3 regions of the Williamsia sp. D3 genome follow, and region 1 is predicted to be linked to each of the others. Evidence: predicted binding sites of a transcription regulator. Region 1 holds the regulator's gene; each other region holds the start of a gene.
What was found. The regulator LexA, encoded in region 1, represses DNA repair genes until DNA is damaged. The targets are predictions, from matches to a motif close to CGAACANNTGTTCG.
Positions count from the first base shown of each region.

Region 2: a site for LexA is predicted at 2,992-3,005, ahead of W823_RS0129560 (HNH endonuclease signature motif containing protein). Genes of this name have one in related genera too.
Region 3: a site for LexA is predicted at 1,866-1,879, ahead of W823_RS0128725 (HNH endonuclease signature motif containing protein). Genes of this name have one in related genera too.

Region 1 covers NZ_AYTE01000026.1:332,701-337,631, reverse strand. Annotated here, with positions in the region: partial or broken gene dapF (diaminopimelate epimerase) at 1-135, shown strand, start outside; gene hflX (GTPase HflX) at 181-1,617, shown strand; gene W823_RS46615 (acyl-CoA dehydrogenase family protein) at 1,704-2,846, shown strand; gene lexA (transcriptional repressor LexA) at 2,952-3,671, opposite strand; gene W823_RS56680 (LysM peptidoglycan-binding domain-containing protein) at 3,894-4,415, shown strand; gene nrdR (transcriptional regulator NrdR) at 4,511-4,931, shown strand, end outside.
Region 2 covers NZ_AYTE01000026.1:65,792-70,722, reverse strand. Annotated here, with positions in the region: gene W823_RS45410 (5'-3' exonuclease) at 1-295, opposite strand, end outside; gene W823_RS45405 (alpha/beta fold hydrolase) at 407-1,453, opposite strand; gene W823_RS45400 (Xaa-Pro peptidase family protein) at 1,547-2,665, shown strand; gene W823_RS0129560 (HNH endonuclease signature motif containing protein) at 3,067-4,635, shown strand; gene W823_RS0129555 (PPOX class F420-dependent oxidoreductase) at 4,667-4,931, opposite strand, start outside.
Region 3 covers NZ_AYTE01000015.1:11,620-16,550, forward strand. Annotated here, with positions in the region: gene W823_RS40130 (AAA family ATPase) at 1-416, shown strand, start outside; gene W823_RS40135 (hypothetical protein) at 433-954, opposite strand; gene W823_RS40140 (dihydrofolate reductase family protein) at 1,147-1,710, shown strand; gene W823_RS0128725 (HNH endonuclease signature motif containing protein) at 1,941-3,506, shown strand; gene W823_RS40145 (hypothetical protein) at 3,624-4,913, opposite strand.

The sequences.
Region 1 (4,931 bases):
GGAAGGTCCGAGGGGACGGTACTCGTCAACGTTCCCGGGGGCCAGATCACGGTGACGGTCGATGACGAGAACACAACGCTGCGCGGCCCGTCGGTACTCGTCGGCGCCGGAGTGCTCAACGAGGGATGGCTCTAAAATCGGTATGCACCACACCTACCCGAGTGTCACCATGGTGATCTCATGACCGAAATCAACAAGACCGGCAACGATCAGCGCGACGCGCCGACGATCGGCGAACTCCAGCTCGACGAACGCAGTTCGCTGCAGCGCGTCGCCGGATTGTCCACAGAACTCACCGACGTCACCGAGGTCGAGTACCGCCAGCTGCGACTCGAACGGGTTGTCCTGGTGGGGGTCTGGACGCAGGGCAGCACCACTGCGCAAGCAAATTCCAGTCTCGCCGAGCTCAAGGCCCTCGCCGAGACGGCAGGGTCGGAAGTTCTCGAAGGTCTCATCCAGCGTCGTGAAAAGCCCGACCCGGCAACCTATATCGGGTCCGGCAAAGCTCATGAGCTGCGTGAGATCGTCTTGGCCACCGGCGCCGACACCGTCATCTGCGACGGCGAGCTGACCCCCGCTCAGCTGACCGCTCTGGAAAAAGTGGTCAAGGTCAAGGTTGTCGATCGAACTGCGCTGATCCTCGACATCTTCGCCCAGCACGCGACGTCGAGAGAAGGCAAGGCGCAGGTCGCCCTGGCCCAGATGGAGTACATGCTCCCGCGGCTTCGTGGCTGGGGTGAATCCATGTCCCGGCAGGCGGGTGGCCGTGCCGGCAGCAATGGCGGCGTCGGACTGCGCGGACCCGGTGAGACCAAGATCGAGACCGACCGTCGACGGATCCGCGAACGCACCGCGAAACTGCGGCGCGAGATCCGCGAGATGAAGACGTCACGAACCACTAAGCGCGCCAAGCGAAAGCAGGCTGCCGCGTCAGCGGTGACCATCGTCGGGTACACGAACGCCGGCAAATCGAGTTTGATCAACGCGTTGACCGGATCGGGCGTGCTGGTCCAGAACGCCTTGTTCGCAACCCTCGATCCGACAACCCGTCAGATGTCCCTCGAGGATGGCCGTGAACTGGTCATCACCGACACCGTCGGATTTGTCCGGCATCTGCCCACCCAGCTGGTCGAGGCCTTCCGTTCGACCCTCGAAGAAGTCGCCGACGCCGATCTGCTCCTGCACATCGTTGATGGTTCGGATCCGGTTCCGACCGACCAGATCATGGCGGTGCGGAAGGTGATCGAATCCGTGCTCGAGGAGGAGAAGGCAACAGCTCCGCCCGAACTGCTCGTGATCAACAAGATCGATGCGGCCGACCCGCTGGTACTGGCGCAGCTCAAAGGGCTGTTCCCGACAGCCGTGTTCATCTCGGCGGCCACCGGCGAGGGCATCGACGTACTCCTCGACCGCATCCGGGAGTCGGTGGCCAGGAACGACGTGCACGTCAGTGTCCGGGTGCCGTATGAGCGTGGCGACCTCGTGTCCCGGATCCATGCCGAGGGTGACGTATTGACCGAACGTCACGAACCGGACGGGACTGCGATCACCGCCACGGTGCCTGCCGCGCTGTCGCGCCAGCTGGCATCTCTGGCCATTCCCGAGGCGGCCGAATAGCGCTTCGAACTGCAGCTTTGGGACAGATGTAGAATCCGGTTACAGTTGGATATCCAACCAATGCCACCTGTAACGGAGACCTGACGATGGAACGCACCCTTTTCGAGCCCGAGCACCTTCTCTTCCGTGATTCGTACCGGAGCTTCCTCGAACAGCACGTGGCGCCGAACCACGAACGCTGGGAAGAGCAGAACCTGGTGGACCGGGATGTCTGGGTCGAAGCAGGAAAGAACGGATTCCTCGCGGTGGAGGCGCCCGAGGAGTTCGGTGGCGGGGGAGTCGACGACTTCCGTTACAACACCATCATCGACGAAGAGACCGTCCGCGGCGGCTATAGCGGTATCGGATTCGCGCTGCACAACGACGTGGTGGCGCCGTACCTGCTCGACCTCTGCAATGACGAGCAGAAGGCACGCTGGCTGCCCGGCTTCGTGTCCGGTGAGCTGATCACCGCGATCGCGATGACCGAGCCCGGCACCGGGTCCGATCTCCAGGGCATCAAGACCAACGCCAAGAAAGACGGCGACAACTGGGTGCTGAACGGTTCCAAGACGTTCATCACCAACGGTATCAACGCGGACCTCGTCATCGTGGTGGCCCGCACCGACCCCGAGGCCGGTGCGAAGGGGTTCAGCCTGCTGGTGGTCGAGCGCGGTATGGAGGGATTCGAACGCGGCCGCAATCTTGACAAGGTCGGGATGAAGGCGCAGGACACCGCCGAGCTGAGCTTCGACAACGTCAAGGTGCCCGCCGAGAACCTGCTGGGCGAGGAGGGGATGGGCTTCATCTACCTGATGCAGAACCTCCCGCGGGAGCGCCTGTCGATCGCTGTTGTGGCGGCCGGTGCGATGGAGTCGGTTCTCGAGACGACAATCCAGTACACGAAGGACCGCAAGGCATTTGGCCGCCCGATCGGTAGCTTCCAGAACTCGCGGTTCCTGCTCGCCGAACTGGCGACGTCCACCGCTACCACCCGTGTGTTCGTCGATCGGTGTATCGAACTGCTGAACGAGAAGAAGCTCACCGTTCCGGACGCGGCGATGGCGAAGTACTACGCCACCGAGAACCAGGTCCACCTCATCGATCGTTGCCTGCAACTGCACGGTGGCTACGGCTACATGCGTGAGTACTCGGTGGCCAAGGCCTTCCTCGATTCGCGCGTTCAGACCATCTACGGCGGCACCACCGAGATCATGAAGGAAGTCATCGGCCGAAGCCTCGGGGTCTGAGTACGAGTTTCATAACTACGCGAAGTGGGGTGCACCGGAAGGTGCACCCCACTCGTGTCTGCGTAGTCCCCGCGTCCCCGGTTACCGAGGATGTTGCCGGACGCCTCAGAGGCGCCGCATCACCGTGACGACTTTGCCCAACACAACGGCGTTGTCGCCGGGGATGGGGTCGAACACCGGGTTGTGCGGCATCAGCCACACCGCATCCTTGGTGCGTTTGAACGTCTTGACGGTCGCCTCTCCGTCGATCATGGCCGCGACGATGTCGCCGTTGTCTGCGACATTCTGCTGTCTGACGACCACCCAGTCGCCGTCACAGATGGCGGCATCGATCATCGACTCGCCGACCACCCGCAGGAGGAACAGAGACCCTTCCCCGACAAGCTCTTTCGGTAGCGGGAACACGTCTTCGACGGCTTCCTCGGCCAGGATCGGCCCGCCGGCCGCGATGCGGCCGAGGACCGGAACGAACGTCGGTGTCGGCAGTGATTCGTCGGGTACCTGGACCTGGCCGGCCGCCGTGGCCGGGTTGAGGTCGGTGTCCTGGATGTTGACCGCCCGGGGACGGTTGTTCTCGCGCTGGAGGAATCCTTTGCGCTCGAGGGTGCGGAGCTGATGAGCGACCGACGACGTGGAGGTGAGGCCGACGGCATCACCGATCTCGCGGATGGACGGGGGATAGCCGCGTTCGCGGACCGACGCCCGGATCACCTCCAGCACGGCTTTCTGGCGCGGGGTCAGAGACCCCTCGGCCAGCGGTTCGGAAGTGACCACCGTCGCGGCCGCCGCGTCCGGCGGCGTCCGGGTGTCTGTCGTATCGGCCATCAGGTCCTCCAGTTCGTACGGTGTCCGGCCAAGGTGTCGTAGCTGTCGAGAGAAGAAAACGCACACGTTGTTCGTTGGATTATGGGGATCACGCTAATGCAATCAGTCACAACTCTCAAACATTTGTTCGATTGGGCGTGGCGTGTGTCGGACCCCCGTGATACAACTCGAACATTCGTTCAATCGAACGAGTGATCGAACTGTTGACCCGAGGATCGAACAATGACTGCAGCCACCACCATCAGCCGCCCGGCCGCTGAGCGGCCCCGTCGCCGCCTCGCCCGAGTCGGTGGGCCCGTCGCCTCCGATCAGTACACCCGCACGGCGCGAGCGCGTGTCGACAGTACTCGCCGACCGGCCGACCGCAGGCTCGCCGCAGACCGCCGTGTTGTGGTGGGCTGCTCCGAGCCGGGCAGTTCCGCACCGTCGGTTGCCGTCGAGCGCGATGTGTATTTCCGCCGACGTGCCTGGGCCGGAGCCGCCGTGGTCGGAATCGGCCTGATGATGCTCGTGCTGTTCCTCATGTTCTTCGGCCGGGTTGTCGAGAGCGGTGCCGCTCCGGCGAACACCGGGACGGCGGTCGTCCACGTGCAGTCGGGAGAATCGTTGGGCGACATCGCCTCTCGAATCGCACCCGAGATGCCGACCGAAGCGGTGGTGGAGAAGATCATGGACCTCAACGCGATGAGCAATTCAGCGTTGTCGCCCGGGCAATCCCTGGTGACGCCGATCTACGCGCGGTAGCTGCAGTGCTGGGGCAAGCAATCGGCCGGGCGGTATCCTCTACAACAGAGTGTCCGGTCATTCCGACGGGGCCGCTGACGTCCGAGGAACCCTGCATGCACTGCCCGTTTTGCAAGAACGAGGACACGCGGGTCGTCGACTCACGGGTGGCCGACGAGGGCCAGGCGATTCGTCGTCGGCGGGCCTGCTCGCAATGCGGACGGCGGTTCACCACCGTGGAGAGCGCAGTCCTCGCGGTCGTCAAACGCAACGGTGTCACCGAACCTTTCAGCCGCGAGAAGGTGATGAGGGGCGTGAGGCGCGCCTGCCAGGGCCGCGCGGTCGACGATGACCGTCTGCACCTGCTCGCGCAGCAGGTCGAAGAGGCCGTTCGAGCCTCAGGATCGGCCGAAGTTCCCAGCAACGAAGTGGGCCTGGCGATCCTGGGCCCGTTACGAGATCTCGACGAGGTCGCTTACCTTCGCTTTGCGTCGGTGTATCGCTCGTTCGACTCAGTCGAAGACTTCCAGAAAGAGA
Region 2 (4,931 bases), 270 kb from region 1:
TCATGATCATGTCGACTTGGGGTGTCAGTGTGTCGGGCACCTCTTCCGATCCGTCTCCCGCGGCGTCGGCGACACGGTGCGCCTTGTACGACGGGATGAGGTCCGTGCGAAATGTGGGTCGCCACGAGAGGTCCAGACACACAACCAATCGATGGGGATGCTCTCGGGTGACCAGGGCGGCGATCATGTCGAGGAATCCGCGGACGGCGTTGACCGGACGTCCGTCAGGAGCGGTCATCTTCTCCGGCAGAGCGTGAAAAGCCCGGAACCACAGACTCGCACCGTCTAGCAGCATCACTGGTTGGTTCATGGCGTAAACCATGCCAGATCCACCGACGGGTGAATGCTTGTCCCGGTGATCCGAGTCGATCCGAACGATGCCCGCGGACGACGGTCGGCGGCAGTTCTACGTCGCGCTCCGTTCGTCGCTGTCTATCGCCTCGAGGACTGCGACTCGTGTATGAGGATCACCCGTCAGCGGCCTGGGCGGGGGACCTTGTCGCAGCGCCACTTTCACGTCGTTGCGAGTAATCGACGCAGGCTTTGTGGCAGAGACGAATCGGAGGAAGAGATCGACGAACCGGTCGGGCTCGTCGCGGAACGGAAAATGGCCTGACTTCTCGAATATCTCGAGCTGCGAGTCCGGCATCGCACTGTGCAGCATATGGGCGTGGCCCACCGGGATCACCTGGTCGTCGGACCCCCACACGATCAAAGTCGGGATGGCAGCGCTGAGGTAACAGCGGTCGAGCATGGTGACCACTTGGCCGCGCCAGTCGACAGCCGATCGTAGAGTCCGCGCGAACACCTCGGCCGAACCCTTCTCCGGCATGCGCTCGAGAACACGGACCACCTCGGTGTTGTCGCGGAACATCGCCATGGGCAACAGGTTCTGCATCATCCGGGCAACCGTCGAGAAGGTCGGGAACACTCCGGGTACAGAGATCACGCCCAAGGCGAGTTCGGCGAGGGGCAGCGACAGCGCTCGGAGAGCTGGGTTGACACCCTTGGTGACGCCACCGGTGCCGATGAGAACCAGCCGTTCCACCATCTCGGGGTATTGATAGGCGAATTGGCCGGCCACGCCCCCGCCCAGCGAGTGTCCGACCACGGTGACGCGTTCGATATCGAGGTACGTGAGCAGATCACGCATCCCGTTCGCGAATGCCGAGACCGAGTAGTCGGCTCGGGGCCGGTCAGACAGTCCATGACCCAGGAGATCGGGAGCTATCACCGTGTATTTCTCGCTCAGCTGCTCGAACACCGGCTCCCAGGCGAGCGAGTTGTCACCGATTCCGTGCAGCAACAAGACGGCCGGACCGCTCCCTGCCATACGAAATGCGCGCTTGTAACCGTGCAGAGTCGCGAACTGCGGGTCGATTTGCGCGCTCGGAACAGCACGGAGTCTGCGCGGCTCGCGTCCACGGTTCACGGTGCCGTCCTTCGATCCCATCTGTACATCTTCCGTCGAACCGGCCGTTTTCGCCCGTTCAGCGACCGCTCACCGGGAGGACGGCCTCTTCGAGGGCCCGTTAGCCTGGGGGACATGGCTCACGAGCGATTCTCAGCAGAGGTGTATCGGTCCCGACTGCAGCGTGCGCAGCAGTTGACGGGCTCAGCCGGATTGTCTGCTCTGTTCATCACGCCCGGACCCGATCTGCGCTACCTGACCGGTTCCCGCGCCAGTACGTTCGAACGTCTCACTGCGCTGGTGATCAGTCCCGATAGGGATCCGCAGGTCGTGGTTCCGAGGCTGGAACTCGCGGCCCTGCGGGAGTCTGCGGTCGGCGAGCTGGGCCTGGTTGTCCACGACTGGGTCGACGGTCAGGACCCGTATGCCATCGCCGTCGAAGCAGCAGGTGTGAGTGCAGGTCGATATGCCGTCTCTGATGCGGCACCCGCACTTCACACCGTTCCGTTGGCAGCCCGGTTCGGTTCGAGCCCCGAACTGGCCACCGGCGTTCTACGTCAATTACGGATGATCAAAGACGACGCGGAGATCGACGCTTTGCGCCGAGCGGGTGCTGCGATCGATCGTGTTCATGCTCGCGTCGGCGAATGGCTCTCGGCGGGAAGGACAGAACGCGAGGTCGCCACCGACATCGAGGCCGCGATAGTCGCCGAGGGTCATACAGGCGCCGAGTTCATCATCGTCGGCTCCGGCCCCAACGGCGCCGATCCCCACCACGAGGTGTCTGACCGGGTGATCGAAGACGGCGATGTGGTGGTCGTCGATATCGGCGGCCCTGTCGAGCCCGGGTACAACTCGGATTGCACCCGAACCTATTGTGTCGGAGAACCTTCCGCGGAGATATCCCGTCAGTACCGGATACTGGTAGAGGCACAGCGTGCAGCGGTGGCGGCAGTACGGCCGGGTGCCAGTGCCCAACAGATCGATGCAGCGGCCCGCGACGTGCTGGCCGAGGCCGGACTGGCCGACAAGTTCGTCCATCGGACCGGTCACGGAATCGGCCTGTCAGTCCACGAAGAGCCCTACATCGTTGAGGGAAACGACATCGAACTGCAGGTCGGAATGGCCTTCAGTGTCGAACCCGGGATTTACTTCCCAGGTGGATGGGGTGCACGAATCGAAGACATCGTCGTGGTCACGGCCGACGGATGCGAATCACTCAATCAGCGGCCTCACGAGCTGAAGTCGGTCTGACGGCGCACTTTCTACCCACTGTGCAGCCAAAGGCTGCAGGAGCGACGACGCCGATCAGCAGGGCCGGGGCCGGCGGCAGCAGCGACTGCCCCATCGCTGCGGAGAAGCCGCCCCGAACCGACTCGGGTATCCGTCCGACCTGATCCATCGACGATCACCCGAACGAGGGAACCTCTGCGGCGAGGCGGTCCGCATCAGGGCCGCCTACCTCTTTGGTCGTTTGTGTATGAATCACAGTTTGTCGCAATCTGATTCGCACATTGTTGTCCCCACCATCGGCCACCGACGCCTCGTTCGATCGGTGTTGTCGCCCCTCCTCCTGACATCGAACATCTGTTCGACATTGTCGGATTCTATTGGTAGACTTGGTGAAAGGGATTCGAGGGCTGGGGGGCTTGTCGATGAGTGATTCGGTGACGGTGGATCCACCGCCAATGCCGGTGTTGGTGGGGTTGTATCGCGATCTCGATGCGCTGCTGCAGCAGATTGCTGGTGCGTCAGCAGCTGATGTTGATGATGTGCAGGTTGCCGAGTTGGTGCGCGTCAACGAGAAAGTTGTCCGGACACTTACCTTTCAGGGCCTCAAGCGGTTGCAGGAGGTGAATGATCGGGGCCTGTTTCGCAAGGCTGGTCATTCGACATTGCATCGGTTTGTGATGAGTGAACTGCGAGTCACTCGCGGTGATGCCTCCTCACGGTTGAAAGCACTCGATGCTGCCGGCGAATTGTTGTCGATGCAGGGTGAGGCGCTGCCCCCGAAATGCCCGGCCGCTGCGGAAGCGTTAGCCGAGGGTGCGATTGGGTTGGCGCACATGGATGTGATGCTCAAAGTCCGCGACAAAATCCCGCACAAGTCAGCGCCGGAAGTGTATGACGTGGTCGATGCGTGGATGACCGACAACGCCCGCACACTGACTCCGACTGAGCTTGAGGTGTGTGGTCGGGAAGTGTTGGCCCGGGTCGATCCGGATGGATCGCTGACCGATGACGCTGACCGCAAACGCAATCGTGGCTTGTCCGACGGTGCGCAAGGGTTGGACATGATGGCCAAAATTACCGGCAATTTGGACCCGGCGACGTTGGCGCTGTTTCGAACGGTGATGGATGTATGGGCCGCACCGGGAATGAACAACCCCGATGACCCGAACTCGCCCACCGGCGCCGCAGACGACCCGACCATGGACCCAGCGATCATCGAAGCCGCGGCCGGCCGTGACACCCGTTCCCGCGCCCAACGTCAACACGATGCTTTCAAGGCGATCTTGAAAACCATTCTCGAGTACAAACTGCTCGGTACCTCCCACCGTGGCCTGCCGGTTCAGGTCATCATCACCATGACCAAACAACAGCTTGATGAGGCCGCGGGTATTGCCCGCACCGCCTCCGGTGTTGATCTGCCGGTCAAGGACGCTCTCGAGTTGGCGGCTCGCTCGGAGTGGTCGTTGGCCGTGTTCGCCAACCATTCCGCCGACGTCCTGTACTTCGCGCGCGCGAAACGCACTGCCCAGCAAGGTCAGCGGATGGCGTTGTTCGCCAAAGACCGAGGCTGCACCAGTCCGGGCTGTCGTAACCCGATCTCCTGGACCGAAATCCATCACACCACCGCCTGGGCCGACGGCGGACACACCGACATCGACGAGCTGGCCCCGGCGTGCATTCCGCATCACGCGATGATCGGACCCGGCGAGGACCAGTGGCAAACCATCATGCTCCACGAGGGCCCCGACGCCGGCCGAGTCGCGTGGGTCCCACCGAAATACATCGACCCCGACCAGCAGCCGCGGATCAACCGGGCCCACCACACCGACCACACCATCGAAAAGGCCTGGCAAAACATCATCGCGGAACGCCAACAAGCACTCAACGAGCGCGAAGAACGCATGCAGCTCCAACAACAAAGTACTGACGAGCCGATGGCCAACGGGGACGACGATCTTGAGAAATCGGTCCGCCAGACTGATACGTATTGACAGCCAATGTGTTCCGGCTGTGCGCTACGAACTAGTCAACGATTCCGAGGAGGGTTCGGGACCCGAGTACGCGCTTGACTTCGATTTGAACAACGACGCGTCGCGGGTTGACCTTTGGTTGCTTGTAGCGGTTCGCGTAGCGACGTTCACCTTCGGCGACAGCATCGGGGTCGCGGTGCACCGACGCCGGGCCCTCGAGGGTCAGCCAGCGCGGACCATCCACCTGGAAGACCGCCGCGTACCCCGCACGCTCTACGTTGAGTACCTTCTGGCTTCCTTCAAAGGTGATCACGCGG
Region 3 (4,931 bases), on a different contig from region 1:
TGCTCACCGAACTCGACGGTGTCGAACCCCTACGGGATGTGGTGGTTCTCGGCGCGACCAACCGTCCCGATCTCATTGATCCAGCGCTGCTGCGTCCCGGCCGTCTGGAGCGGCTCGTGTTCGTGCCACCGCCCGACGCCGATGCCCGCGCTGCGATCCTGCGGACGTCGAGCAAGTCGGTGCCACTGGCAGAAGACATCGACCTCGCCGAGCTGGCCGCGGAGCTAGACGGATACTCGGCCGCCGACTGCGCCGCACTGCTCCGGGAGGCTGCTCTGGCCGCGATGCGGCGGAACATCGACGCAGCCATCGTCACCGCCGAGGACGTCGGGGTGGCGCAGGACAAGGTTCGGCCGTCCCTCGATCCGGCCCAGGTGGAGAACCTGCGTCAGTACGCCGAAAAGCGTGGAGCCTGAAGCCTTTTTGCGACTCTCAGTGGGCCATCGACGGCGTCTTGGTCATCGACGTCGTAGATGCGGTGCGATGCCGACGCGCGGCCAAGGCTGTGCCGACGAGTACACCGAGCAACGGCAGCGCGACGAAGACCACGCCCCGCGACAGGGTGGTGCCATGGCCCGCGGTGTCCTGGAACACCAACTGCTGGGGAATGAGCCAGACCGCACCCGCGGCCCCAGCGCCTCCGGCCGTGCACCCCGCGACGAGCAGACCATCGCGTATTCGTGGGGTCACCACCGTGTTCGCCCGCTCGAGAAGACTTTGCACCGCCAATCCCGCCAGCCCGAAAGTGGCCCCGAAGATATAGGGCAGCCACCAGATCACGTCGGGTGTGTCCACCGACTGGTACTGACCTGGGGCCTGCACCGGAGCACGCTGATGCCCGTTGTCGGTGACAAACCATGCGCCGGCCGCCACCACACCGGCGCACCAGCCGATCAGGCCGGACCAGTCCCACAACCGATACACCTCGACCTCGGGCTCATTTGACGCGTTCACCACCTCAGTATTGTCGAGGCATTCTTAATTCGCTGGCGAACACGACGGCGGAACAAGGGGCGCACCGGCGCCCCGTCTCTCTTCTCGCGTGATTTCTCTGCAATTCGTGTCGATTTCCGGTTCTCTCATTCGACGTAGGGATGAGAACAGCTTCGGCACGGGCCGAGGCACCACCCATCACGGAGGTTTGTCATGCGCACATTGATCGTCACCGCATTCGTCTCGCTGGACGGTGTCATGGAAGGACCGGGCGGCGAGCCCGGGTATCGCAATTCGGGGTGGACCTTCAAAGATGTCGAATTCGACGAAGCTGCCTATGAGATCAAGGGGCGCGAGCAGGAGGAGACCACAGCACTACTGCTGGGGCGCACGTCGTACGAGGCGTTCGCTCCGATCTGGCCGACCATGGACGAGTTCGCCGAGTACAACGCGATGCCCCGATACGTCGTCTCGACAACACTCGAGAAAGAAGACGCACGCTGGCCGGCGACGATCCTTCGGTCGATCGAAGACGTTGCGTCGCTCAAAGAGACCGACGGCGGCCCGATCGCTGTGCACGGCAGTGCGACCCTGGGCCGCAGCCTCGCCGACGCGGGTCTTGTCGATCGCTATCACCTCCTGGTGTTCCCACTCCTTCTCGGCGCCGGCAAGCGCCTGTTCAGTGAGTCGGACAAAGACACCACGAAGCTCAACCTGATCGAGCACGAGGTGTACGGCAACGGCATTCAGAAGCAGGTCTTCGATGTGGTGCGGTAGGTCGATCCGATAACGGTTGTAGCGCAACGCTGTTCGTAGCTGCGAGAGTTCGCCGCGGTGTAGCGCAATCAAACGCAGGGCTTGTGTTCGTTTGCAGGTGTTGCAGCACCTGCAGACGAACACAAAGCCTGCATTAATCCCGAACTAGTCAGACTCGAACACCTGTTCGACAATGTCCGATTCGGTTGGTACACTTGATGACAGGGGTTCGAGGGCTGGGGGGCTTGTCGATGAGTGATTCGGTGACGGTGGATCCACCGCCAATGCCGGTGTTGGTGGGGTTGTATCGCGATCTTGATGCGGTGCTGCAGCGGATTGTTGGTGCGTCAGCAGCTGATGTTGATGATGTGCAGGTTGCTGAGTTGGTGCGGGTGAACGAGAGAGTTGTTCGGGCACTGTCGTTTCAGGGCCTCAGGCGGTTGCAGGAGGTGAATGATCGGGGTTTGTTTCGTAAGGCTGGTCATTCGACGTTGCATCGGTTTGTGATGAGTGAGTTGCGGGTGTCTCGTGGTGATGCCTCGTCACGGTTGAAAGCGTTGGATGCTGCCGGTGAGTTGTTGTCGATGCAGGGTGAGGCGTTGCCCCCGAAATGTCCGGCCGCGGCCCAAGCGTTGGCCGAGGGTGCGATCGGGTTGGCGCACGTGGATGTGATGCTCAAAGTCCGGGACAAAATCCCTCACAAGTCAGCACCGGAAGTGTATGACGTGGTCGATGCGTGGATGACCGACAACGCCCGCACCCTGGGCCCCAACGAACTTGAAGTGTGTGGACGAGAAATGTTGGCGCGGGTTGATCCGGACGGTTCGTTGACCGACGACGCTGACCGCAAACGTAACCGGGGCCTGTCTGATGGTCCTCAAGGGTTGGACATGATGGCCAAAATCACCGGCAACCTCGACCCGGCGACGTTGGCGTTGTTTCGGACGGTGATGGATGTATGGGCAGCACCGGGTATGAACAATCCTGATGATCCGAACTCACCGACCGGCGCTGCTGACGATCCGACCATGGATCCGGCGATCATCGAGGCTGCCGCGGGGCGCGATTCCCGGAGTAGAGCCCAACGTCAGCACGATGCATTCAAAGCAATCCTGAAGACCATCCTCGAGTACAAACTGCTCGGTACCTCCCACCGTGGCCTACCAGTGCAGGTCATCATCACCATGACCAAACAACAGCTTGATGAGGCCGCAGGCATCGCCCGCACCGCCTCCGGCGTTGATATGCCGGTCAAGGACGCTGTCGAACTCGCCGCCCGGGTGGATTGGTCGCTGGCAGTGTTCGCCAACCACTCCGCCGACGTCCTCTACTTCGCCCGCGCCAAACGCACCGCCCAGCAAGGCCAACGGATGGCCTTGTTCGCCAAAGACCGAGGCTGCACCAGCCCCGGCTGCCGTAACCCGATCTCCTGGACCGAAATCCATCACACCACCGCCTGGGCCGACGGCGGACACACCGACATCGACGAACTCGCGCCTGCGTGTCCGCCTCACCACAAGATGATCGGACCCGGCGAGGATCAATGGCAGACCGTCATGGTCACCGACGGCCCCGACGCCGGCCGAGTCGCATGGATCCCACCCACATACATCGACCCCGACCAACACCCACGCATCAACCGGGCCCACCACACCGACCACACCATTGAAGCGGTATGGCAGAACATCATCGCCGAACGACAACAAGCACTCGACGAACGCCAAGAACGTATGCAGCTCCAGCAACACAACCGGACCGAGACGATCGCGGACTCAGACGACGCCGCCGAAGACTCGGCAGAACAGGTCGAGGAATAGCGGCCACCGATAACCCGGCTTTCCTGCGCTTCGCGCTGGGATCTTGTACACGGCTGTCGTGCACAGACTCAGAACTCACCCGCCACTGCGACCGCGATCAACCGCGTGGTTTCTCCACTATGGGAGCAAAGCGTTCTCGTCGATGTCACTCGGCGGCCTGCGGCGAGTCAGGAAAGCAACGGCTACTCCGCACGCAGCAACGGTGACTGCGGCCAGGATCACTTCAGTGGTGGTCAGCTGGCGGCTGTCGAAGCCCGATGAGCCCGATGAGCTCGAGAAGCTGTAGGCGACCGTGATGCCGACGACGGGGAACAATGTGGCTGGTCCGGCGACCGCGATAGTGCTGACGGGTGCGGTCGTGGGTAAGCAAGCTGCGACCACGTGCGCGCCCGCTACGGGAACGACAAATGCGGCGACAATTCCCGCCGTACTCCAGGGCGATTCATCTATTGCGGTCATGAGTGTGCAGGCGAGAAGCACGCCCATGGCGATCGTGGGGTGCGCCCAGCGGCGTCCGGACACCAGACCACCAGCGATCAACAGGACGAAGACAAGGAGCATCGGCCATGATCCTTGCCATTTGGGTAGGCCAGCTGCAGCGGTCAACGTCGCGAGCATCGCCAGTAACACCAGCCCGTTGCGGTGGGGCAACCACCACACGCCGACGATGATCACCGGCAGCAAAACTATGCCGTATGCCCACGTACCGCCCTCGATGTCGTCGCCGGAACCTACGGTGGCGATAAACCACCACCATGACAACAACGCGACGACTGGCACGCCGATCCCGAGCGTCAAAGTGGGCCCCAGAGCAGAACGCTGCGTAGCTGATCGGCCGTTATCGTCGGGAAATCGGGCGTGTGAACGTCCGGTGAACCTGGCGGCAGCGAACAGCACAAGTGCGGCAACTGCACCGACAGCCAGCGGCCAGTCGGAGGGCGTGCCGGTTGTGGTGTAGGCGCCGGAGTACGTGACCGATGAACGGCACTGCTCGAGTGGCCGGGCCAACCAAGCGCCGACCAGGGCACCAGCAAAGAGCCAACTCTGCAACGACTCTCGACTGTCTTCTTGCACTGCCAACGATCCGATCGCAGCGATCAGCAATCCTGCGGCCACGGCGCTGACGTAGCTTGCCCAATTCGCTGTGGTGCCAACGGCAGCCACGACCCCAAGGGCCACCAAGCCGGCGCCGCCGACGAAGAAAACAAGAGAGCGACCCATCAACACACTGCCGACAACCGCGACCACTGCGCACAACGCAACACACGCGACGTCACCCTGATACAGCACTCGCCATGGATCTGACTCGAACACCGACTGTCCGCCACCGAGGCGAGTCAGGAGCACTACGACGGAGATGAACGCACCCACCGCCATCGCGGCCGAGACCACCGCCCTATTCACCATGCTGAATCCTTGATGTAT